4 regions of the Bradyrhizobium sp. JHI2711 genome follow, and region 1 is predicted to be linked to each of the others. Evidence: predicted binding sites of a transcription regulator. Region 1 holds the regulator's gene; each other region holds the start of a gene.

What was found. The regulator PhoB, encoded in region 1, activates phosphate uptake and scavenging genes when phosphate is short. The targets are predictions, from matches to a motif close to TGTCATNNANCTGTCAT.
Region 2: the regulator PhoB is predicted to act here: its motif matches at 3,901-3,917, upstream of ACTEK7_RS05590 (DUF47 domain-containing protein).
Region 3: the regulator PhoB is predicted to act here: its motif matches at 2,741-2,757, upstream of ACTEK7_RS05135 (RNA degradosome polyphosphate kinase).
Region 4: the regulator PhoB is predicted to act here: its motif matches at 3,648-3,664, upstream of phnC (phosphonate ABC transporter ATP-binding protein).

Annotation. Positions count from the first base shown of each region.
Region 1 covers NZ_JBPZPT010000002.1:748,936-754,652, forward strand. The annotation lists gene pstA (phosphate ABC transporter permease PstA) at 1-384, shown strand, start outside; gene pstB (phosphate ABC transporter ATP-binding protein PstB) at 381-1,202, shown strand; gene phoU (phosphate signaling complex protein PhoU) at 1,214-1,930, shown strand; gene phoB (phosphate regulon transcriptional regulator PhoB) at 1,953-2,660, shown strand; gene ACTEK7_RS16020 (GcrA family cell cycle regulator) at 2,955-3,467, opposite strand; gene ACTEK7_RS16025 (aspartate aminotransferase family protein) at 3,927-5,135, shown strand; gene argF (ornithine carbamoyltransferase) at 5,135-5,717, shown strand, end outside.
Region 2 covers NZ_JBPZPT010000001.1:1,152,054-1,157,770, reverse strand. The annotation lists gene ACTEK7_RS05610 (ABC transporter ATP-binding protein) at 1-616, shown strand, start outside; gene ACTEK7_RS05605 (ABC transporter substrate-binding protein) at 673-1,893, shown strand; gene ACTEK7_RS05600 (branched-chain amino acid ABC transporter permease) at 1,970-2,833, shown strand; gene ACTEK7_RS05595 (branched-chain amino acid ABC transporter permease) at 2,835-3,803, shown strand; gene ACTEK7_RS05590 (DUF47 domain-containing protein) at 3,960-4,604, shown strand; gene ACTEK7_RS05585 (inorganic phosphate transporter) at 4,617-5,621, shown strand; gene sugE (quaternary ammonium compound efflux SMR transporter SugE) at 5,614-5,717, opposite strand, start outside.
Region 3 covers NZ_JBPZPT010000001.1:1,058,267-1,063,983, reverse strand. The annotation lists gene ppx (exopolyphosphatase) at 1-462, opposite strand, end outside; gene ACTEK7_RS05135 (RNA degradosome polyphosphate kinase) at 478-2,667, opposite strand; gene ACTEK7_RS05130 (P-loop NTPase family protein) at 2,803-3,480, opposite strand; gene ACTEK7_RS05125 (CDP-alcohol phosphatidyltransferase family protein) at 3,573-4,115, opposite strand; gene purM (phosphoribosylformylglycinamidine cyclo-ligase) at 4,272-5,345, shown strand; gene purN (phosphoribosylglycinamide formyltransferase) at 5,360-5,717, shown strand, end outside.
Region 4 covers NZ_JBPZPT010000003.1:620,188-625,904, forward strand. The annotation lists gene phnE (phosphonate ABC transporter, permease protein PhnE) at 1-796, opposite strand, end outside; gene phnE (phosphonate ABC transporter, permease protein PhnE) at 793-1,680, opposite strand; gene phnD (phosphonate ABC transporter substrate-binding protein) at 1,748-2,656, opposite strand; gene phnC (phosphonate ABC transporter ATP-binding protein) at 2,732-3,547, opposite strand; gene ACTEK7_RS25295 (LbetaH domain-containing protein) at 3,722-4,393, shown strand; gene ACTEK7_RS25300 (alpha-D-ribose 1-methylphosphonate 5-triphosphate diphosphatase) at 4,390-5,583, shown strand; gene ACTEK7_RS25305 (DUF1045 domain-containing protein) at 5,602-5,717, shown strand, end outside.

The DNA of each region.
Region 1 (5,717 bases):
CGCACCACGGAGGACATGCTGCTGCTGGTGCCGAATCCATTGCGCGAAGCTGCCAGCGCGCTCGGCCTGCCGCGATCGCTGGTGATCAGGCGTATCGCGTACCGTGCGGCGCGCGCCGGCCTCATCACCGGCGTGCTGCTCGCCACCGCCCGGGTCGCCGGCGAGACCGCGCCGCTGCTGTTCACCGCGCTTTCAAACCAGTTCTTCAGCCTGGGGCTGGACAAGACGATGGCCAACTTGCCGGTGACGATCAACAATTTCGTGCAGAGCCCCTACGCCTACTGGAAGCAGCTCGCCTGGAGCGGCGCGCTGCTGATCACCCTGACCGTGCTTGCCCTGAACATTGGCGCGCGCATCATCGGCGCCGAGAGGACTGCAAAATGAGTGAAATGTCTGTTTCCGTCAGTGCGCCAACCGTTCATCCCGGCTCGCAGCCGCTGCCCGAGGCGCCCGCCAAGGTCACCGCGCGCAACCTGAATTTCTACTACGGTGAGCACCACGCGCTGAAGAACATCAACCTGGCGCTCGGCACCAATCGTGTCACGGCGTTCATCGGCCCGTCGGGCTGCGGCAAGTCGACCCTGCTGCGCATCTTCAACCGGATGTACGATCTCTATCCGGGCCAGCGCGCCACCGGCCAGCTGCTGCTCGACCAGACCAACATCCTCGACCCCAAGCTGGACCTCAACCTGCTGAGGGCCCGGGTCGGAATGGTGTTCCAGAAGCCGACGCCGTTCCCGATGACGATCTACGAGAACATCGCCTTCGGCATTCGTCTCTACGAGAAGATCTCCAAGTCCGAGATGGACGACCGCGTCGAGAAGGCGCTGCGCGGCGGCGCGCTGTGGAACGAGGTCAAGGACAAGCTCAATGCCTCCGGCCTGTCGCTCTCCGGCGGCCAGCAGCAGCGCCTCTGCATCGCCCGCACCGTCGCGGTGCGGCCCGAGGTGATCCTGTTCGACGAGCCCTGCTCGGCGCTCGACCCGATCTCGACAGCCAAGGTCGAGGAGCTGATCCAGGAATTGTCAGAGAACTACACGATCGCGATCGTCACCCACAACATGCAGCAGGCGGCGCGCGTCTCCGACAAGACCGCCTTCATGTATCTCGGCGAGTTGATCGAGTTCGACGACACCAGCAAGATCTTCACGTCGCCGAGCGATCGGCGCACGCAGGATTACATCACCGGCCGGTTCGGCTGAGGAGACGGAACATGGGTTCTGAACATACCGTAAAGGCTTTCGACAGCGACCTTCAGGAGCTCACCCGCCTGGTCGCCGAGATGGGCGGCATCGCCGAGCGCATGATCGTCGATTCCGTCGACGCGCTGATCCGCCGCGACGTCGCGCTCGGCCAGCGCGTCGTCACCACCGACGCCGAGCTCGACGCGCTGCAGAAGCGCATCGAGGAGCGTGCCGTGCTCACCATCGCCCGCCGCCAGCCGATGGCTGTCGACCTGCGCGAGATCGTCGGCGCCATGCGCGTTGCGACCGATCTCGAGCGCATCGGTGATCTCGCCAAGAACATGGGCAAGCGCGTCGCGGCGCTGGAGACGGATTTCCATCCGCTCAAGCTGTTCCGCGGCCTGGAGCACATGACCGATCTCGTGCAGCAGCAGGTCAAGTCGGTGCTGGACGCCTATGCCGCGCACGATTTGCCGGCGGCGATGGCGGTGTGGAAGGGCGACGAGGAAGTCGACGCCATCTGCACCTCGCTGTTCCGCGAGCTCCTCACCTACATGATGGAGGATCCGCGCAACATCTCGTTCTGCATCCACCTGATGTTCTGTGCCAAGAACATCGAGCGGATCGGCGACCACGCCACCAACGTCGCCGAGACAGTGTTCTACATGATCGAGGGCCAGGCGATCACCGACAAGCGGCCGAAGGGCGACATGACGACCTTCGCCACGACGGTGCCGAATACCTGACGACTTAAGGAGCGACGACCACATGGGCGCACGCATTATGGTGGTTGAGGACGAGGAAGCTCTCACCGAGCTTCTCCGCTACAACCTCGAAGGCGACGGCTATGACGTCGAGACGGTGATGCGCGGCGATGACGCCGACACCCGCCTCAAGGAGCACATTCCCGATCTGATCGTGCTCGACTGGATGCTGCCGGGCCTGTCAGGCATCGAGCTGTGCCGGCGGCTTCGGACCCGCCCCGAGACCAAGCAGCTGCCGATCATCATGCTCACCGCGCGCGGCGAGGAGAGCGAACGGGTGCGCGGGCTCGCGACCGGCGCGGATGATTACATCGTCAAGCCGTTCTCGGTGCCGGAGCTGCTCGCGCGCGTGAAGGGCCTGCTCAGGCGCGCAAGTCCCGAGCGCCTCGCCACCGTGCTCGCCTATGGCGATATCGAGCTCGACCGCGACAAGCGCCGCGTGGCGCGCTCGGGCCGGCCGATCGATCTCGGTCCGACCGAATATCGCCTGCTGGAGTTCTTCCTGGAGCATCCCGGCCGCGTGTTCTCGCGCGAGCAGCTGCTCGACAGCGTCTGGGGCCGCGACATCTACATCGACGAGCGCACCGTCGACGTGCATATCGGCCGCCTGCGCAAGCTGCTCAATCTCGGCCGCGAGCAGGACCCGATCCGCACCGTCCGCGGCGCCGGCTACGCGCTGGACGATCGCTTCGCGAAGGCTGAGCAGACATAAAGCGCCAGCGACAGCTGGTTTGGCGAACTGCGGCGCCGATCTCGGCCGTCATCCCGGGGCGCGCGCAGCGTGAGCCCGGGATCTGAGCGCTTGCGCTCTTCGCGATTAGCCACAGGACGTGGTTTGGCGAAGACTCGGAGTGACCATCTCGCGCAACGATTGCGCCCCGCGGTTACGGATCCCCGCCTTCGCGGGGATGACACCGAGCGATTGGGAGCCGTCATCGTGTGACGGCTGCAGTCTTGGCGATCAAGCTTGGCGATCAAAGCTTGGCGATCAGGGAATTCCGCAAGCTCACCGCGTGCCCGGTTTCGGTGCTGCGCGACGGCGATCCGCTGCGGGCTGATAGGCCACGCGCGAATGCTGGGCACAATAGGGCAGGCCGGAGAGCGCCTTGCCGCCGCAGAAGAAGAAATCCGGGCTCGAGGGATCGCCGACCGGCCAGTGGCAGGTCGCCTCGTTCAATTCCAGCAGCGACAGCCGCTGGCTCATCGGCACCACGTTGTCGTAGGTAACCGGCTCGGCTTCCAACTCGACCTCGAAGGCCTGCGCCAACGCGGTGTTGCCGCGCGCGACGGGGCGGGTCACCCGCATCATATGCTGCGCGGGCCGTGCCTTGCGCGGCCGCGGCGCTGCCGATGAAGGGCTCTTGGCGCGGCCGGACAGGCCGAGCCGGTGCACCTTGCCGATCACGGCATTGCGGGTCACATTGCCGAGCTCCGCCGCGATCTGGCTGGCCGAAAGTCCGGCCTCCCAGAGCTTCTTCAGCTGCTCGACGCGATCATCGGACCAGGTCAAAACCGTCATTGCACCCTTTCCCTCGCTGCGCGCCTGCCATCCTGGGGCCTTCGCAGCGAATGCTTTAGCCTTGAAAAACCCGTGCCGTCAGAATCCCTTAAGGCTCGCCGGGCGCGCTCAAGACGCCCGAACGTTTACGCCGGTACATGAGGACTTCTGGGATCAGAACTGCTGCACGAGATGTCGTATCTGACAGTCCAAACGCTACAATATGGCGTGACTCCCGCGCAAGAGTCCGCCGACTCGCTTCCACATGTTCCGTGGTGAAAAACCCGCAAAATCGGCACCGCAAGACTACGGAATCAGCGTTTCGCGAGGCTTTCCGGGCGGCATTGACACCCGTCTTGCCAGGCATAAGATAGTGCCACGTGCCGCCCTTAAAAGGCGGCACGTTTCGTTTTCCGGGGCCGGTCGATGGTGCGTCGCGCAATGCATGCCTCACACCGTCCGCAACATTCAAGTGACGTCATGACTAACAGCGCAGCGCCGCATTTGCTCCCCGTTTTCGCCAGGGCCGACCTCGGTTTCGAGCGCGGCGAAGGCTGCTGGCTGATCGCGACCAACGGCGATCGCTATCTCGATTTCACCTCGGGTGTCGCGGTGAATGCGCTCGGCCATGTCCATCCCGCGCTGGTCAAGGCATTGCAGGAGCAGGCGACCAAGCTCTGGCACATGTCGAACCTGTTCCAGAGCCCTGACGGCGAGAAGCTCGCAAGCCGCCTCTGCAATGAGAGCTTTGCGGACTTCGTGTTCTTCTGCAATTCCGGCGCCGAGGCGCTGGAAGGCGTGATCAAGCTGGTGCGCCACCATCACTTCTCCAAGGGGCATCCGGAACGTTACCGCATGATCACCTTCGAGGGTGCCTTCCATGGCCGCACGCTGGCGACGCTCGCCGCCACCGGCTCTGCGAAATATCTCGAGGGCTTCGGTCCGCCGATGGACGGCTTCGATCAGGTGCCGCACGGCGACCTCGACGCCGTGAAGAAGGCGATTGGTCCGCACACCGCCGGCATTCTCATCGAGCCGATCCAGGGCGAGGGTGGCGTTCGTTCTGCACCTCACGCCTTCCTGAGGGCGCTGCGCGAACTCTGCAACGAGCGCGGCCTGTTGCTCGCCTTCGACGAGGTGCAGACCGGCATGGGCCGCACCGGCGAGCTCTTTGCCTACAAGCGCACCGGCGTCACACCGGACGTGATGTCGCTCGCCAAGGCGCTCGGCGGCGGCTTTCCGATCGGCGCGGTGCTGGCAACCGCGGATGCGGCCGCCGGCATGGGGCCCGGCTCGCACGGCTCCACCTTCGGCGGCAATCCGCTCGCGATCTCGGCTGCCAACGCCGTGCTCGATGTCATGCTCAAGCCCGGCTTCTTCGACCACGTGCAGAAGATGTCGCTGCTGCTCAAGCAGAAGCTCGCCTCCGTGATCGATCGTCATCCCGAAATCGTCAGCGAGGTGCGCGGCGAGGGCCTGCTGATCGGTATCAAGGCGGTGGTGCCTTCGGGCGATCTCGTCGCGGCGCTGCGCGCCGAAAAGCTGCTCACCGTCGGGGCCGGCGACAATGTCGTGCGCTTCCTGCCGCCCCTGATCGTCACCGAAGCGGAGATCGAGGACAGCGTCGGGCGGTTAGAGCGCGCCTGCACTGCGATCTCCTCCAGTCAGACCAAGCGGGCGGCAAGCTGATGAGCACGACGCCCAACAAAGCTCCCAAGCACTTCCTGGACATCAACGAGCTGCCGCTCTCGGAGCTCAAGAGCATGCTCGCCGCCTCTTCGGCGATGAAGGCGAAGCAGAAGGCGCAGCAGCCGGTCAGGCCGCTCGAGGGCAAGACGCTGGCGATGATCTTCGAGCGTCCCTCGACCCGCACCCGCGTCTCGTTCGACGTCGGCATGCGCCAGCTCGGCGGCGAGGCGATCATGCTCACCGGCGCCGAGATGCAGCTCGGCCGCGGCGAGACCATCGCCGACACCGCGCGGGTTCTGTCGCGCTATGTCGACGCCATCATGATCCGCATCCTCAACCACGATGCGCTGCTGGAGCTTGCGGCCAACGCCACCGTGCCCGTCATCAACGGCCTGACGCGGCGTTCGCATCCCTGCCAGGTGATGGCCGACCTCATGACCTATGAGGAACATCGCGGCCCGATCGAGGGCAAGACGGTGGCCTGGACCGGCGACGACAACAACGTGCTGGCGTCCTGGGCCCATGCCGCCGAGCGCTTCAAATTCCAGCTCAATGTCGCAACGCCGCCGGAGCTCGCACCGA
Region 2 (5,717 bases), on a different contig from region 1:
GGGCGAGGTCGTCACCCTGCTCGGGCGCAACGGCGCCGGCAAGACGACGACGCTGAAGTCGATCATGGGCATCATCGGCAAGCGCACCGGCTCGGTGAAGTTCAACAACCAGGAGATCATCCGCGCGACCTCCGACAAGATCGCGCGCATGGGCGTCGCCTTCTGTCCGGAAGAGCGGGGCATATTCTCCAGCCTCGACGTCCGCGAGAATTTGATGCTGCCGCCGGTTGTCCGCGAAGGCGGTTTGCCGCTCGACCAGATCTTCGAGCTGTTCCCGAACCTGAAGGAGCGGCTGAACAGCCAGGGCACCAAGCTGTCGGGCGGCGAGCAGCAGATGCTGGCGATCGCGCGCATCCTACGCACCGGCGCGAGCTTCCTGATGCTGGACGAGCCGACCGAGGGTCTTGCACCCGTCATCATCCAGCAGATCGGCCATACCATTGCGCGGCTCAAGAAGGAGGGCTTCACGATCCTCCTGGTCGAGCAGAACTTCCGCTTCGCTTCCACCGTCGCCGACCGCTATTACGTAGTCGAGCACGGCAAGATCATTGACGGGTTTTCCAATTCGGAGCTTGCCGCCAACATGGACAAGCTCCACACCTATCTCGGTGTGTAGCCGAGCAGGCCGGACGATCGAGAGTAACTATCAAAGGAATATTGGGAGGTCGGATTATGAAGCACAGCATTTCGGCAATGTTGCTCGGGACGGCCCTGGCGCTCGGCGCGGCAGGCGGCGCGGTCGCGCAGGACAAGAACATCAAGATCGGCGTGCTGACCGACAATTCAGGACTTTATGCCGATCTCGGTGGCGCCGGCTCGACCGTCGCCGCACAGATGGCGATCGAGGATTCCGGGCTCGCTGCCAAGGGCTGGAAGCTCGACCTGATCTCCGCCGACCATCAGAACAAGCCCGACATCGGCTCCACGATTGCTCGGCAATGGATCGACGTCGAGAAGGTCGACATCTTCATGGATGTCCTGAACTCCGGCGTTGCGCTGGCGGTGAACAACATCGTCAAAGAGAAGAATTCCATCCTGATCAACACAGGTGCGGCGACGTCGGATCTCACCAACGCGCAATGCTCGCCGAATACGGTCCACTGGGTCTATGATACCTATATGCTGGCCAACAGTACCGGGCAGGCGCTGGTGAAGGCGGGCGGCGACACCTGGTATTTTCTCACCGCGGACTACGCCTTTGGCCATGCCCTCGAGCGCGACACCGCCGCGGTGGTGGTGAAGTCGGGCGGCAAGGTGATCGGCAACGTCAAGCATCCCCTGAATACCGCTGACTTCTCGTCCTTCCTGCTTCAGGCGCAGGCCTCCAAAGCCAAGATCATCGGCATGGCGAATGCCGGCGGCGACACCACCAACACCATCAAGCAGGCGTCCGAGTTCGGCATCGTCTCGGGCGGCCAGAAGCTTGCGGGCCTGCTGCTCTTCATCACCGACGTGCACTCGCTCGGTCTGAAGGTGGCGCAGGGCTTGAATTTCACCGAGACCTTCTATTGGGACATGAACGACGGCACGCGCGCCTTCTCCAAACGCTTCTCCGAGCGGATGAAGAACAAGGCGATGCCCTCGATGGTGCAGGCCGGGGTCTATTCGGGCCTGCTGCACTATTTCAAGGCGCTGGAGGCGATGGGCGGCAATCCGCATGACGGGGCCAAGGTGGTCGCCAAGATGAAGGAGATGCCGACCGACGATGCGTTGTTCGGCAAGGGAGCGATCCGTGCGGACGGTCGCAAGCTGCATCCGGCCTATCTGTTCGAGGTCAAGAAGCCCGAGGAATCCAAGGGGCCCTGGGACTATTACAAGCTGATCGGCACGACGGCCGCGGATCAGGCGTTCCGGCCACTGTCCGAGAGCGTCTGTCCGCTCGTGAAGAAGTAAGTGTGACGATGCGAGCCGGCGCAACGGCGCCGGCTTGCTTTTGGGGAACGACGAGAAGGGACCGGGTGCGGGATCGATGCAGGCTCTTTACGCTCAGCTACTGGTGGGACTGATCAACGGCTCGTTCTACGCGCTGCTCAGTCTCGGGCTTGCCGTCATCTTCGGCATGCTCAACATCATCAATTTCGCCCATGGCGCGCTCTACATGATGGGCGCCTTCGTCGCCTATTTCCTGTTGAACCTCGGCGGCATCAACTATTGGTGGGCGCTGCTGCTGGCGCCGATCATCGTCGGCATCTTCGGCATGATCCTGGAACGGACCATGCTGCAATGGCTGACCGGGCTCGATCATCTCTACGGTCTGCTCCTGACCTTCGGCATCGCGCTGATCGTGCAGGGCGTGTTCCAGAACTATTTCGGCTCCTCGGGCCTGCCTTACGCCATTCCCGACCAGCTCAGGGGCGGCATGAATCTCGGCTTCATGTTCCTGCCGATCTACCGCGGCTGGGTCGTCGTGTTCTCACTGGCGGTGTGCCTTGCGACCTGGTTCCTGATCGAGAAGACGCAGCTCGGCGCCTACCTGCGCGCCGCGACCGAAAATCCGACCTTGGTGCGTGCCTTCGGCATCAACGTGCCGCGCATGATCACGCTCACTTACGGTCTCGGCGTCGGCCTTGCCGCGCTCGCCGGCGTGCTCTCGGCGCCGATCAACCAGGTGCGGCCGCTGATGGGTGCCGACCTCATCATCGTCGTGTTCGCGGTGGTGGTGATCGGCGGCATGGGCTCGATCATGGGCTCCATCATCACCGGCTTTGCGCTCGGCGTGATCGAGGGCCTGACCAAGTATTTCTACCCCGAGGCCTCCAACACCGTCGTGTTCGTGCTGATGGTGCTGGTGCTGCTGGTGAAGCCGACGGGATTGACGGGAAGGGCGGCCTGAGATGACAACCCTGACGGACGACACGCTTCCTGTGACCCCGCGCGCAATGCGCGACGAGATGATTGTATTCGCAGTGATGGCGCTGCTGCTCGCAGCGGTGCCATTCACGGGCGTCTATCCGTTCTTCGTGATGCAGGCGCTGTGCTTTGCGCTGCTCGCCTGCGCCTTCAATCTGCTGGTCGGCTATGGCGGCTTGCTGTCGTTCGGCCACGCGATGTTTCTGGGCACGGCCGGCTATTGCAGCGCGCATGCGCTGAAGGTCTGGGCGCTGCCGCCCGAGCTCGGCATTCTCGTCGGCGTCGCCGCGGCGTTCGTGCTCTCGATCGTCACCGGCTACATCTCGATCCGACGCCAGGGCATCTATTTCTCGATGATCACGCTGGCGCTGTCGCAGCTCCTGTACTTCATCTATCTCCAGGCCCCGTTCACCCATGGTGAGGACGGCATCCAGGGCATCCCGCAGGGACGCATGTTCGGCGTGCTCGATCTGTCCAAGCCGACGGTGCTGTACTATGTCGTGCTGGTCGGCTTCCTCGCCGGCTTCCTCCTGATCTTCCGCATCATCAACTCGCCGTTCGGCGAGGTGCTGAAGTCGATCCGCGAGAACGAGCAGCGCGCGATCTCGCTCGGCTACCGCACCGACCAATACAAGTTCCTGGCCTTCGTGCTGTCGGGGACGCTCGCCGGCCTTGCCGGTGCGCTGAAGGTGTTCGTGGCGCAGAACGCTTCGCTCACCGACGTGCACTGGACGATGTCGGGCGAGGTCGTGCTGATGACGCTGGTCGGCGGGCTCGGCACCGTTTTCGGTCCCGTGGTCGGCGCCTTCGTGATCATCGCCATGCAGCAATATCTGGCCGGCTTCGGCCAGTGGGTGACGGTGATCCAAGGCGCGATCTTCGTGGTCTGCGTGCTCACCTTCCGCCGCGGCGTCGTCGGCGAAATCGCGCATTACTTCCGACGTTCGCTCTAAGTAACTGATATTGCATAGGTTTCATTGATGCATGAAAGCGGTGGATGACCCGGCTCCGCGGGCGTGAGGCGACACGCGCGCGGATCGAAAATGGTCTATGACAGTTTTATGACAGCCCTCACGGGCCTGACCATTTCCAACCGGTAGCCTACCCCCATGATGCGATGGTTTCGTGCGTTCCTGCCCAGGGAAGAGCGGTTCTTCGACCTGTTCGACCGCCATGCCCAGACCGTGATCCAGGGCGCGGTCGCGCTCCAGGGCATGCTCAACGGGGGCGAGGAGACGCCGGTCTATTGCCAGCGCGTCAACCAGTTCGAGAACGACGCCGACAATATCACCCGCGAGGTGCTGACGGCGGTGCGCCGCACCTTCATCACCCCGTTCGACCGCGGCGACATCAAGAACCTGATCACGTCGCTGGACGATGCCATCGACCAGATGCAGCAGACGGCCAAGGCCGTGATGCTGTTCGAGGTGCGCAGTTTCGAGCCGCCGATGCGCGAGATCGGCGGACTCTTGATCGAATGCGCCAATCTGGTCGGCCGTGCGCTGCCGCTGATGCAGGAGATCGGCAAGAACGTCGCCATGCTGACCGCGATCACCGAGGAGCTCGGCAAGCTCGAGGGCCGTGTCGACGATCTCCACGACATCGGCCTGAAGGAGCTGTTCCTCAAGCATCGCGACGGCAATGCGATGGATTTCATCGTAGGGGTCGAGATCTACGACCATCTCGAGAAGGTGGCCGACCGTTTCGATGACGTCGCCAACGAGATCAACAGCATCGTCATCGAGCAAGTGTAGGGCAGGGCCGCCGTGGATGCTGCGTTGGCTTTTCCCGTCCTGGTCGGCCTGATCGCCGTCGCGCTGCTGTTCGATTTCCTGAACGGCCTGCACGACGCCGCCAATTCGATCGCGACCATCGTTTCGACCCGCGTGCTGCGACCGCAATTCGCGGTGTTCTGGGCCGCGTTCTTCAATTTCATCGCCTTCCTGGTGTTCGGGCTGCACGTCGCCCAGACCATCGGCACCGGCATCATCGATCCTGCGGTCGTCGACGCCCAGGTGATCTTCGCAGCCCTCGTCGGCGCCATCGTCTGGAACCTCGTGACCTGGGCGCTCGGCATTCCATCGTCGTCGTCGCACGCGCTGATCGGCGGGCTCGTCGGCGGCGGCTTGGCCAAGGCCGGTATTTCGGCCGCGGTGTGGAGCGGCCTGTCCAAGACCGTGCTGGCGATCGTGCTGTCGCCGCTGGTTGGCTTCCTGCTCGCAATGGCGCTGGTTGCGATCGTGTCCTGGGCCTCGGTGCGCTCGACGCCGTTCGCGGTCGACCGCGCCTTCCGCATCCTGCAATTCGTCTCCGCTTCGCTCTATTCGCTCGGCCATGGCGGCAACGACGCGCAGAAGACCATGGGCATCATCGCGGTGTTGCTCTATTCGCAGGGCCATCTCGGCAGCGAGTTCTCGGTGCCGTTCTGGGTGGTGCTGTCGTGCCAGGCGGCGATGGCGCTGGGCACGCTGATGGGCGGCTGGCGCATCGTCCGCACCATGGGCCTGCGCATCACGAAATTGACCCCGATGCAGGGCTTTTGCGCCGAGACCGGGGGCGCGGTGACTCTGTTCATGGCGACCTATCTCGGGGTTCCCGTCTCGACCACCCACACCATCACCGGCGCCATCGTCGGCGTCGGCGCCGCCCGCCGCGTCTCGGCCGTGCGCTGGAACGTCGCAAGCTCGATCGTCTATGCCTGGGTGATCACGATCCCGGCCTCAGGCATCGTGGCCGCGCTGACCTGGTGGGTGGTCCAGCTCGTCAAGTGACGAGCTTCAGTCCGATGATGCCGGCGACGATCAGGCCGATGCTGGCGAGGCGGAAGGCCGTCGCCGGCTCGCCGAACAGAACCATGCCGAGCGTCG
Region 3 (5,717 bases), on a different contig from region 1:
GTTCCTGCGCACGTCGATCAGCTCGAGCGAGCCGCCGCCGAGGTCGCCGACGATGCCGTCTGGATGGTGGATGCCGGAGATCACGCCGAGCGCGGACAGTCGTGCTTCGCGCGAGCCCGACAGGATCTCGATCTTCACCGCGCAGATCCGCTCGGCCCTGGCGATGAAATCGGGGCCGTTGGAGGCGTCGCGGCATGCGGCGGTCGCGATCGCGAACACGCGTCCGACCTTCATCACCCGGCACAGCGCGCGAAACCGTTTCAGCGAGGTCAGCGCCTTGTCGATGGCGTCGGGCGCGAGCAGGCCCGTGCTCTGCACCTCGCGCCCGAGGCCGCACAGCGTCTTCTCGTTGAAGATCGGGATCAGGCTGCGCGCCAGCGCCTCGTAGACGACGAGGCGGACCGAGTTGGAGCCTATGTCGATAACCGCGACGCTCGAGCCGCGCTTGCGCGGCCGCTTCACGTCGCAAACCCCCGATCAGGATTGATGACGTTCGTTCCGGCGCGTGAGACGACGCGGCGAGGATTCCTTGAGCGACTTTCCACGGCCAGACAGACTCGGATTCGTCATGAAGTAGTTGTGGACGTTGAAAGGCTCCTCGCCCTTCGCGGTCTTCATACGCGTTGAAGACCCATCCGGCAACAACTGCCAGCTCTGCTCATTGTCCTTCAGGTTCGCGACCATGATCTGTTCGAGAACCTGCTGATGCACCGTCGGATTTTGCAGCGGACACAGCACCTCGACGCGGCGGTCAAGGTTGCGCGGCATCATGTCGGCGGACGAGATATACACAGCCGCTTTCGCGCTCGGCAGTCCCTGGCCCATGCCGAAGCAGTAGATTCGGCCATGTTCCAGGAAGCGGCCGATGATCGACTTGACGCGGATGTTCTCCGACAGACCGGGAATGCCGGGCCTGAGGCAGCAGATGCCGCGCACCACGAGCTCGACCTGGACACCGGCCTGCGAGGCCTCGTAGAGCGCGTCGATGATATCAGGATCGACCAGCGCGTTCATCTTCATCCAGACCGCGCCGGGACGGCCATGCCGCGCATGTGCGGTCTCGCCCTGGATGTGCTCGATGATGCGCTTGCGCAAGGTCAGCGGCGACACCGCCATCTTTTCCAGATCGCTCGGCGCGGCATAGCCGGTGATGAAATTGAACACGCGCGCGGCATCGCGGCCGATCGTCGGGTCCGAGGTGAAGTAGGAGAGATCGGTGTAGATGCGCGCGGTGACCGGGTGATAATTGCCGGTGCCGGTATGGACGTAGGTCGTCAGGCTGCCGCCCTCGCGGCGCACCACCATCGAGAGCTTCGCGTGCGTCTTCAATTCGAGGAAGCCGTAGACGACCTGCACGCCGGCGCGTTCGAGATCGCGTGCCCAGCGGATGTTGGCTTCTTCGTCGAACCGCGCTTTCAGCTCGATCAGCGCGGTGACTGATTTGCCGGCTTCGGCCGCTTCGGCCAGCGCGCGCACGATCGGTGAATTGTTGGAGGTGCGGTAGAGCGTCTGCTTGATCGCAACGACGTCGGGGTCGCGCGTGGCCTGCTGCAGGAATTGCACCACCACGTCGAACGATTCGTAGGGATGGTGGACGATCAGGTCCTTCTGCCGGATCGCGGCGAAGATGTCGCCGCCATGCTCGCGCACGCGTTCGGGGTGGCGCGGCACGTAAGGGGTGAATTCGAGGTCGGGCCGGTCGAGGCGGGTGAGCTGCGAGAGCTCGTTCATCGCCTGCACGCCGTCGACCAGGAAGATCTCGTCGTCGGCGGCGGAGAGCGCGTGCTGCACGAAGCTGCGCAGCTGCTCCGGCATCTTGGCGTCGATCTCGAGCCGGATCACCGATCCGCGGCGGCGGCGCTTCAGTGCGGTCTCGAACAGGCGGACGAGATCTTCGGCCTCCTCCTCGATTTCGAGCTCGGAGTCGCGGATGATCCGGAAGGCGCCTTGGCCGTGCAGATTGTAGCCGGGGAACAGGCGGTTGATGAACAGGGCGGTGGCCTGCTCCAGCGAGATCAGGCGCACCGTGCCATCCGCCGGCAGGCGGATGAAGCGGTCGATCTTGCCGGGCATGCGGATCAGCGCGTTCATCTGCTTGCCGTCCGCGGCGCGCGTGAGCTGCAGCGCGATGGTGAAGCCGAGGCTCGGAATGAACGGGAAGGGGTGGGCCGGATCGATCGCCAGCGGGGTCAGGAGAGGGAACACGTTGTGGAGGAAGTAGTCCTCGATCCAGGTTCGTTCCGCCCTTGTGACGTCCTTGCCGTCGACCAGCACGATGCCGACCTCGGCCAACGTGGCGCGCAGGTCGCGCCAGATCGCCTGCTGGTCGGAGGCGAGCTGGGAGACGGTGCGGTTGATCAGCGCCAGCTGCTCGGACGGCGTCAGGCCGTCGGGGCTGCGCTCGGCGATGCCCTCGCGGACCTGGGCCTTGATGCCGGCGACGCGAACCATGAAGAACTCGTCGAGGTTATTGGCCGAAATCGACAGGAATCGCACCCGCTCCAGCACGGGGTGGCTGGGATTGACTGATTCCTCCAGGACGCGGCGATTGAAATGCAGCCAGGACAGCTCGCGATTGATGAACCGCTCGGGACTGGACGCGATCGCCGGAAGGCTCTCGGTTTCCGGGGCTTTCTCTTTCGTTTCAACAGCTTGCGCAGAGTCCATCAGAAGTCGGTCCATCCAGTTCACCCCAATTGCGACTCAAGCGCAAAAATCGGCGGGAGCATGTGTTAGAGCGATGACGTTTCGATGACATTGATGTTCCGCCCCCGCGCCGCGTCAAGCGGGCCCGCGAGCTTGTCAGGCGTCCCGGAGCAGCTCAGCGGCCAGCGCCCGGGTGACGGGACGGCCGAGCCGTAGGGCTTCGCTGTCGAGCAGCTCGACGGCCCGCCGGGCGGCAGCCGAGGACCGCTCCAGGCGCGTCGCGAGGTAGCCGACCACGCTCTCGTCCACATTGAGCTGGCGGTCGGCGCAGAACTTGACGATGAGGCCGCGGAACAGCTGGTCGTCGGGAGGCAGCAGCGTGACCGCCGGAACGGCCCGCAGGCGCGAGCGCAGGTCGCGAAGCTCGATCGGAAGCGCGGCCGGCGCCTCGCGGCCGGTGAACAGGACGTAGGCGCCGTCCTCGCGGGCGAGGTTCATCAGGTGAAACAGGGCACGCTCGTCGAAGTCCCCAGCCTTGAGATCCTCGACCACCAGCGCGCCGGTGGCGAGCGCGCCGGGCACGTCCATTGCGGTCAGCGCATTGGCGGTGGTCGAGCGGGCGCCGGCTTCCTCGGCCCAGATCGCGGCGAGATGGCTCTTGCCGCTTCCTTCCGGGCCCGCCAGCCACATGATCCGGTTCGGCCATTCCGGCCAGCCGTCGATGAGGCCTAGACCGGCCGCATTGGCGGGGCCTTCGAGGAAGTTGTCCCGGCTGAGGCTCTCCGCATGCGGAAGCGCAAACGCCAATTGTCGGGGATGAACGCGGCCTGCCACGCTTGCTCTGCTCCATGCCGGCGCGCCGGCCCGCTTGTAGAGATTCGACTTGATGGTGCGGGACTTGGCCTTTTGCTGGGCTGCTTCCCCGCTCATTTGGCCTCGATCGTGCTCATGTGCCGCAGCCACTCGACGAGATAGAGCGACACGGAGGAGAGCGTGAAGACCGTGACGAGACCCATCAGGATGACATCATAAGGCGCGGGCTTGAAGCCGAAGGCAAGCGCCGCCAGCACCAAAGCTGCGAATGCCACTTGTGCCACCGTGTTGAGCTTGGAGACTTTCGACGGCTTCATCTCGACCGGCCGGTCGAACAACCAGGACACGATCACGGCGGCGACAATCATGATGTCGCGCGAGACCACCAGGATCACGATCCAGCGCGGGATCGCGCCCCAGATGCCGAGCGCCATGTAGATCGAGACCAGCAGCGCCTTGTCGGCGAGCGGATCGAGCAGGGCGCCGAGCTCGCTCGTCATGTTGAAGCGCTTGGCCAAAAAGCCGTCCACGGCATCGCTGATGCCGGCGATCAGGAAGACGGCGAACGCCACCTCCATTTGGCTCGACACGATGGCCCAGACGATGATCGGGACCAGCATGATGCGGCCCAAGGTAATGATATTCGGAATACTCACGAAAGCGCTTCCCGGCACCGGTTCTGACCTCAAATCCGGCCCGTTGCAGGCTGAACCGGTTGATATGTCTACATAGTATAGCGGGGAGCGCCATGCGAGCCATTGCGCGTCCCCGGAATTCAACGTAACCAGCCGCAAACCCACTGGAAATCGGGCATGACCGACCGCAAAAACGGCCTCACTTACGCCGATTCAGGCGTCGATATCGACGCGGGCAACCGCCTGGTCGACCTGATCAAGCCGATGGTGCGCGCCACCGCGCGGCCGGGCGCCGATGCCGAGATCGGCGGCTTCGGCGGCCTGTTCGACCTCAAGGCGGCCGGCTTCAAGGATCCGGTCCTCGTGGCCGCGACCGACGGTGTCGGTACCAAGGTCAAGATCGCGATCGAGACCGGCCTGCATGGCGGCATCGGCATCGACCTCGTCGCCATGAGCGTCAACGACCTCGTGGTCCAGGGCGCCGAGCCGCTGTTTTTCCTGGACTATTTCGCCTGCGGCAAGCTCGACCCCGAGGCCACGGCCGCCATCGTCGCGGGCGTTGCGGAGGGATGCCGCGAATCCGGCTGCGCTTTGATCGGCGGGGAGACTGCCGAAATGCCCGGCCTCTACAAGGACGGCGACTACGATCTCGGCGGCTTTGCCGTCGGCGCCGCCGAGCGCGGTACGTTGTTGCCGCGCAAGGACATCGCCGCGGGCGATGCCGTGATCGGTCTCGCTTCGTCCGGCGTGCATTCCAACGGCTTCTCGCTGGTCCGCAAGATCGTCGAGCAGTCGGGCCTCGGCTTCGAGGCGCAGGCGCCGTTCGCGCCGGTGATGACGCTCGGCGGCGCGCTGCTGACGCCGACCAGGCTCTACGTCAAATCCTGCCTGCGCGCGATCCGCGAGACCGGGGCGGTGAAGGGGCTCGCCCACATCACCGGCGGCGGCTTCACCGACAACATCCCGCGCGTGCTGCCGAAGCATCTCGGTGTCGGCATCGACCTGGCACGCCTGCCGGTGCTGCCGGTGTTCAAATGGCTGGCGGCCCAAGCCGGCATCGCCGAGCTGGAAATGCTGCGCACCTTCAATTGCGGCATCGGCATGATCGCGATCGTCGAGCCCGACAAGGTCGACAAGGTCGTCGAAGTCTTCACCGACGCAGGCGAGACCGTGGCGCAGCTCGGCACCGTGATTCCGGCCGAGGGCGAGCACCGCGTCGTCTATAACGGCCACCTCGACATGGCGCTATAATGACTGGCGCCGTGATGAAGCGCCGCGTCGCCATCCTGATTTCCGGGCGCGGCTCCAACATGGCTGCGCTGATCAGGGCAGCCGCCGCCGCGGATTTCCCGGCGGAGATCTCGCTCGTCATCTCTAACAAGGCGGATGCGCCCGGCCTCGAACGCGCCCGGGCGAGCGGCGTGACCACCGAGGTGATCGAAAGCAAGCCGTTCGGCAAGGACCGCGCCGGCTTCGAGACGGTGCTGCAGGCCGCGCTCGACAAGCACGGCATCGAGCTGATTTGTCTCGGCGGCTTCATGCGCCTGTTCACGGCCGAGTTCACCAAGGCCTGGTACGGGCGGATGCTCAACATCCATCCCTCGCTGCTGCCATCGTTCCCCG
Region 4 (5,717 bases), on a different contig from region 1:
TCGACGATACCGTTATCAGGATTAGGAGGATCAGAAACGATACCTTCTGCCATTCCAGCACCCGGATCTGTTCGGCAAGCTGAAGGCCAATGCCGCCAGCGCCAACGATTCCGATGATCGTCGCCGATCGCGTGTTCGACTCGAAATAGTAGAGCACCTGGCTCAGCAAGACCGGGAATACCTGCGGCAGCAATCCGAACCGGACGCTGTGGAGATGGCTGCCGCCCGATGACCGAACGCCTTCCGCGGGGTTCTTGTCGGCGACCTCGATCGCTTCCGAGAACAGCTTGCCGAACGTTCCGAAATCGCTGCAGATCACGGCCAGGATGCCGGCAAACGGCCCCAGCCCCACGACGCCGACCCAGATCAGTGCCCAGATCAAGGTATCGACTCCACGGATGGTATCGAGGCCACGACGGGTCAATAGGCGGATGATCCGGTTTGCAACCACGTTGCGCGCCGCCAGCAGGGATACCGGCAGCGCGAGCAGCGCGCCACCCAGCGTGCCGAGAAACGCGATCGACACCGTCTCTCCGAGCGCATACAGATATTTCAGGACCTCCGCCCAAGAACCCGGGTTGGGCGGCAACATGAGCTGGACGAATTCGCCCAGCCTGACCATGCCCTGGGAGAGCCGATTAAAGGGAATATCGAGCTGGACGATCCCGAACAGGAACAGCCCGACCGCCCCGCCGACGAGTATTGCGATCCTTCCCCGCTGCCACCAATCGGTCCGGAAGACGTCGGGATACCGTTCGGCAATGCCGGCCCGGTTTTCAAAACTGAAGGAGCTCATCGGGTGCTTCCCTCCAGCCCGAGCAGGCGGTGTCGCAACCGTTCCGTCAGGAAGTCGATCAACATGACGGTAAGGACGATGAGCAGCAGGATGGCGCTGACGTCGGTGAAGTAGAACTTGCGAACCGCCTCGATCAGATCCTGACCGATCCCGCCGGCGCCGACGAAGCCCATCACGGCGGCGCCCCGCACGTTGATCTCGAACCTGAGCAAGGCATAGCTCACGAAGTTCGAGAGGACCTGAGGCAACGCGCCGAACCGAACGACCTGAACCCAGCTGCCCCCGCTTGCCGCCACCCCTTCGACCGGCTTGCTGTCGATGTTCTCGACAACCTCGGCGAATTGCTTGCCCAACGCTCCGGCGGTATGGATTGCAATCGCCAGAACGCCCGGCAGCGGCCCGAGACCAAAGGCCAGCACGAAGATCAGGGCAAACACGATCTCCGGCACGGTCCTGAAAAACTCCAGAACGCGCCGGGTGACGAAAACAGTCGTTCCTGATTTCACGAGATTGGCCGAGGCGAGGAAGCAAAGTGCGAAACCGCACAGCGCACCCGAGAGGGTGCCCATATAGGCGATCAGCAACGTATCCCCGAGAAGCCGTGCCCAGCGCGGCAATCCCCACAGCCAGTCCGCCAAATCGCTCCATGCGGTCGCGAACGAAAATTTGGGTGCGATGCTGACGAAATAGGCCGGGAAGCGCCAGAAGTTCTCGACAAAATTCCCGAGACTGACCTCGCCCATCCAGCCCGCGGCAATGGCAACGGCGATCAGGACGGCGGCACCGAGCCATACGCGGCGGCGCTTGGCGGCAATTGCGGCCGCATAGCGATCGCCAAGCTCACGCAGCCTGGCTTCCGGAAATTCGGGAACTGCTGTTCGCATGGGATGTTCGCGAGAGCCGACGGGCAGATCTTGCGATCTGCCCGACTTGTCCAACCCTTCGTTTCCCTCAGGATTTCTGCTTGCGAATGCTGTCGACAAACTTGGTCAGTTCGATCACGGCGTCATACGCCTTGTGGCCGACCTCGACGTAGGGCAATTGCTTCCCCTCGTAAATCTTGTCGAAAGCCGCCTTGTCCTTCACCGCAATTTCCAGCACTGCTTTCTTGATCGCCGCCTTGAGGTCGTCAGGCAGGCTGCTGAGATAGGCCATCGGCGAGTTCACGATCTGCTCGGACTTCATGATGATCTTGAAATCAGCGGCCTTCGCCATGCCCTTCCGTTCCATCCGGAGCAGGTTCGATTCCTTCTCGTCGTTCCACCAGTTGAACGCCGCGTCGCAGGTGCCCTGGGAAAGCCCGATCACCGCGTTTTCATGGCTCCCCGAATAGACCACCTTGGCGAAGAACTTTTCCGGGTCGATGCCCATCTTGTTCATCGCGAAACGCGGCACGTTGTTGCCGGAAGTCGAATTGGGATCGACGAGGCAGAGGTTCTTGCCTTGCAGGTCCTTAATGTCCTTGTAGCTCGAATCGCTTTTGACATAGAGAACCGAGTAATAGCCTTTGGTGCCGTCGCCGTTCACCTCGATCGCGAACGGTTCGACCTTCGCGCCAATGATGTAGGCACGCGCGTAGGACGCCGGGCCGTACATCGCAATGTGAATGTTTCCTGCACGCTGACCTTCGATCACCGCGGCGTAGTCGTTGGCGATGCGCAGCGTGACCTTGGTTCCAAGCTCGCGGGACAGGTACTCCGTCAGAGGCGTCCAGCGGTTGGTGGTGCCGGAGGCATTCTCGTCGGGGACTTTTGCGAAGATCAACTCAGGATATTTTGCCTTCCAGTCCTGCGCCGCAGCGGCTGAAACTGAAAATGCCAGGGCCGCCGCAGCGGCAACGATCGTACGACGGTCTATCATGACGTCTCCCATTTCAAGGTTATGAAACTGTCGAGTTCCGGCTCTACGACCAGGCTCGATTTAAAGAAGCAGCGATCAGGCCACGGCAACCGTGCGGAGGGCAGGAACTGCCGTGCCGACCGATGCATCCGCGGGCGCAACATCCATGACTTCATTCGCCTCGAGATCGTACAGCTCGCGCGCGATATGATCGGTCAAGGCCGCCGGCGCGCCGTCGAACACCACCCGCCCCGCGGCCATCCCGATCAGGCGGTCGCAATAGCTGCGGGCGAGATCGAGCGAATGCAGGTTGCAGAGCACGGTGATACCGAAATGCTTGTTGATGCGCAGAAGCGCATCCATCACGATCTTGGTGTTGCGGGGATCGAGCGAGGCGATCGGCTCGTCGGCAAGGATAATGTCGGGCTGCTGAACCAGCGCCCGCGCGATCGCCACGCGCTGCTGCTGACCGCCCGAGAGCTGGTCGGCGCGCTGGGCCGCGATGGCAGCCATGTCGAACTGCTCGAGCGCCGACATCGCGATGGCCTTGTCTTCTTCGGGCCAAAGCTGCAGCAGCGACCGCCATGTCGGCACCGTCGACAGCCGCCCCATCAGCACATTGGTGAGGACGTCGAGCCGGCCGACGAGGTTGAACTGCTGAAAAATCATCGCCGACCGCGCACGCCACTGCCGCAGCTCCTTGCCGCGCAGCGCGGTGACGTCGACGCCTTCGAACAGGATGCGGCCTTCGGAGGGCTCGATGAGGCGGTTGATGGACCGCAGCAATGTCGACTTGCCGGCGCCGGATCGCCCGATCACCCCGACGAAGCCGCCAGGGGAAACTTGAAACGAAGCATCGTCCACAGCGGCCTTCGCGCCGAAGCGACACGTCAGGCCTTCAACCACCAGCATCGAGGGGCTCCAGAGTAGCTGGAGCCAACCGCTAACGCCCGTGGTTAACACTTGTGTGACAAGGCTGCTGCAGTGCGGCCATCCTACGCACGTCATCCCCTGTCATCTCATTGTCACGACACCGTCATCCGGCCGCTCGAAGAAAGACGCCCGCCCTCGCACTTCGGATGCAACATGGCCGCCAAAGCTCTTTCGGTTCAGCCGACCGTCGATCCCTCGGCCAAGCTGCATGAGACCAGGCTTGGCGCCTACACCGAAGTCGGCGCGCGCACGATCCTGCATGAAGTCGCGATGGGCGATTATTCCTATGTCGTGAACGATGCGCAGATCACCTACGCCACCATCGGAAAGTTCTGCTCGATCGCGGCGATGACCCGCATCAATCCCGGCAACCATCCGATGCATCGCGCCACTCAGGCGCATTTCACTTACCGATCCAGCGCCTATTTCGAAGGTGAGAGCGACGATCTCGAGTTCTTCGACTGGCGCCGCCGGCATCACGTTCATATCGGCCATGACGTCTGGATCGGCCATGGCGCGATCGTGCTGCCGGGCCGCAACATCGGCACCGGCGCGGTGATCGCCGCCGGCGCGATCGTCACCAAGGACGTGCCGGCCTACAGCATCGTCGCCGGCAATCCGGCCCGCATCGTGCGGCGGCGATTCTCGGAGGAGATCGCCGGACGGCTCGCAAGGCTTGCTTGGTGGGACTGGGATCACGACAAGTTGCGCGAGGCGCTGCCCAATTTCCGCAAGCTCGGGATTGAAGATTTCCTCTCGTCATACGAAGCAAAAGCGAGCTCACTCGCCAATTCTCCTGCCAGCAAACGAAGCGCGGTCGCGTGACAGACATATTCATCGAAGGCGGCCGGGCCCTGATCGGCGCCGAGCTCGTCGAAACCTCCCTTCTCGTCTCCGGAACAGACATTGCAGAGGTCGACGCCTCTCGCGGCCGGGCGCGGCTGGCGCTGGATGCCCGTGACCTGCTGGTGCTGCCCGGCATCGTTGATCTGCATGGCGATGCCTTCGAGCGCCAGATGATGCCGCGCGCCGGCGTCGACTTTCCGATCGACGTCGCGCTCGCCGACAGCGACCGCCAGGCGATCAGCAACGGCATCACTACCGTGTTTCACGCCACAACCTGCTCGTGGGAGCCGGGCCTGCGCAGCGCCGACAATGCGCGCGGTCTGATGGAGGCGATCGAGCGGCAGCGTCCTCAATTCGCCGCCGACACCCGCTTCCACCTGCGGCACGAGACCTTCAATCTCGATGCCGAAGCGGAGATCGCACAGTGGCTCAGCGAGGGCCGCGTCGACCTGTTCGCCTTTAACGATCATATGGACGGCGTCGTTGCCGACATCTCCAACCCACGCAAGCGCAACCGCATGGTGGAGCGCACCGGTCTGTCGAGCGACGAATTCGACCGGCTGGTCGAGCGCGTGGTCTCGCGCGCCGACGAGGTGCCCACCTCGGTGTCACGCCTGGCCGCCGCGGCCCGCACCGCCGAGGTGCGGATGCTCTCGCACGACGATTCGAGCCCGGCGATGCGCCGGGACTTTCGCGAGCTCGGCGCCTTGATCGCGGAGTTTCCGATCAACGAGGAGACGGCGCGCGCAGCGGCCAGCCACGGCGATGCCATCGTCTACGGCGCGCCGAACGTCGTGCGCGGCGGCAGCCACACCGGCTGGACCAGGGCCTCCGACATGATCGCCAAGGGGCTCTGCTCGGTGCTGGCGTCTGACTATTATTATCCCGCGCAGCTGCTCGCCGCGTTCCGCCTGGCCGCCGATGGCGTGGTGCCTCTGGCTCAGGCCTGGGATCTGGTCTCCGCCGGCCCGGCGCGCGCGACCGGCCTCACCGATCGCGGCCTGCTCGCGGAGGGACGCCGCGCTGACATTCTCCTCGTCGACGACAACGTGAAGCTGCGGCCGCGGCTGATCGCGGTGATCTCAGGCGGCAGGCTCGTGCATCTCACCGACGCGACGCGGCTGCTCACCGCAGTGGCGGCCCCGCGCGAGACTGTCGTCGCGGCGTAAATTGGTTATGCTGAGGCAATGACAGGTTTCCCCCGCTACGCGATCTATTATGCCGCAGGCCGCGACAGCGCCCTCTCCCGCTTCGGCGCCGAGCTGCTCGGCTATGACGCCTACAGCGGCGGCGAGATTTCGTT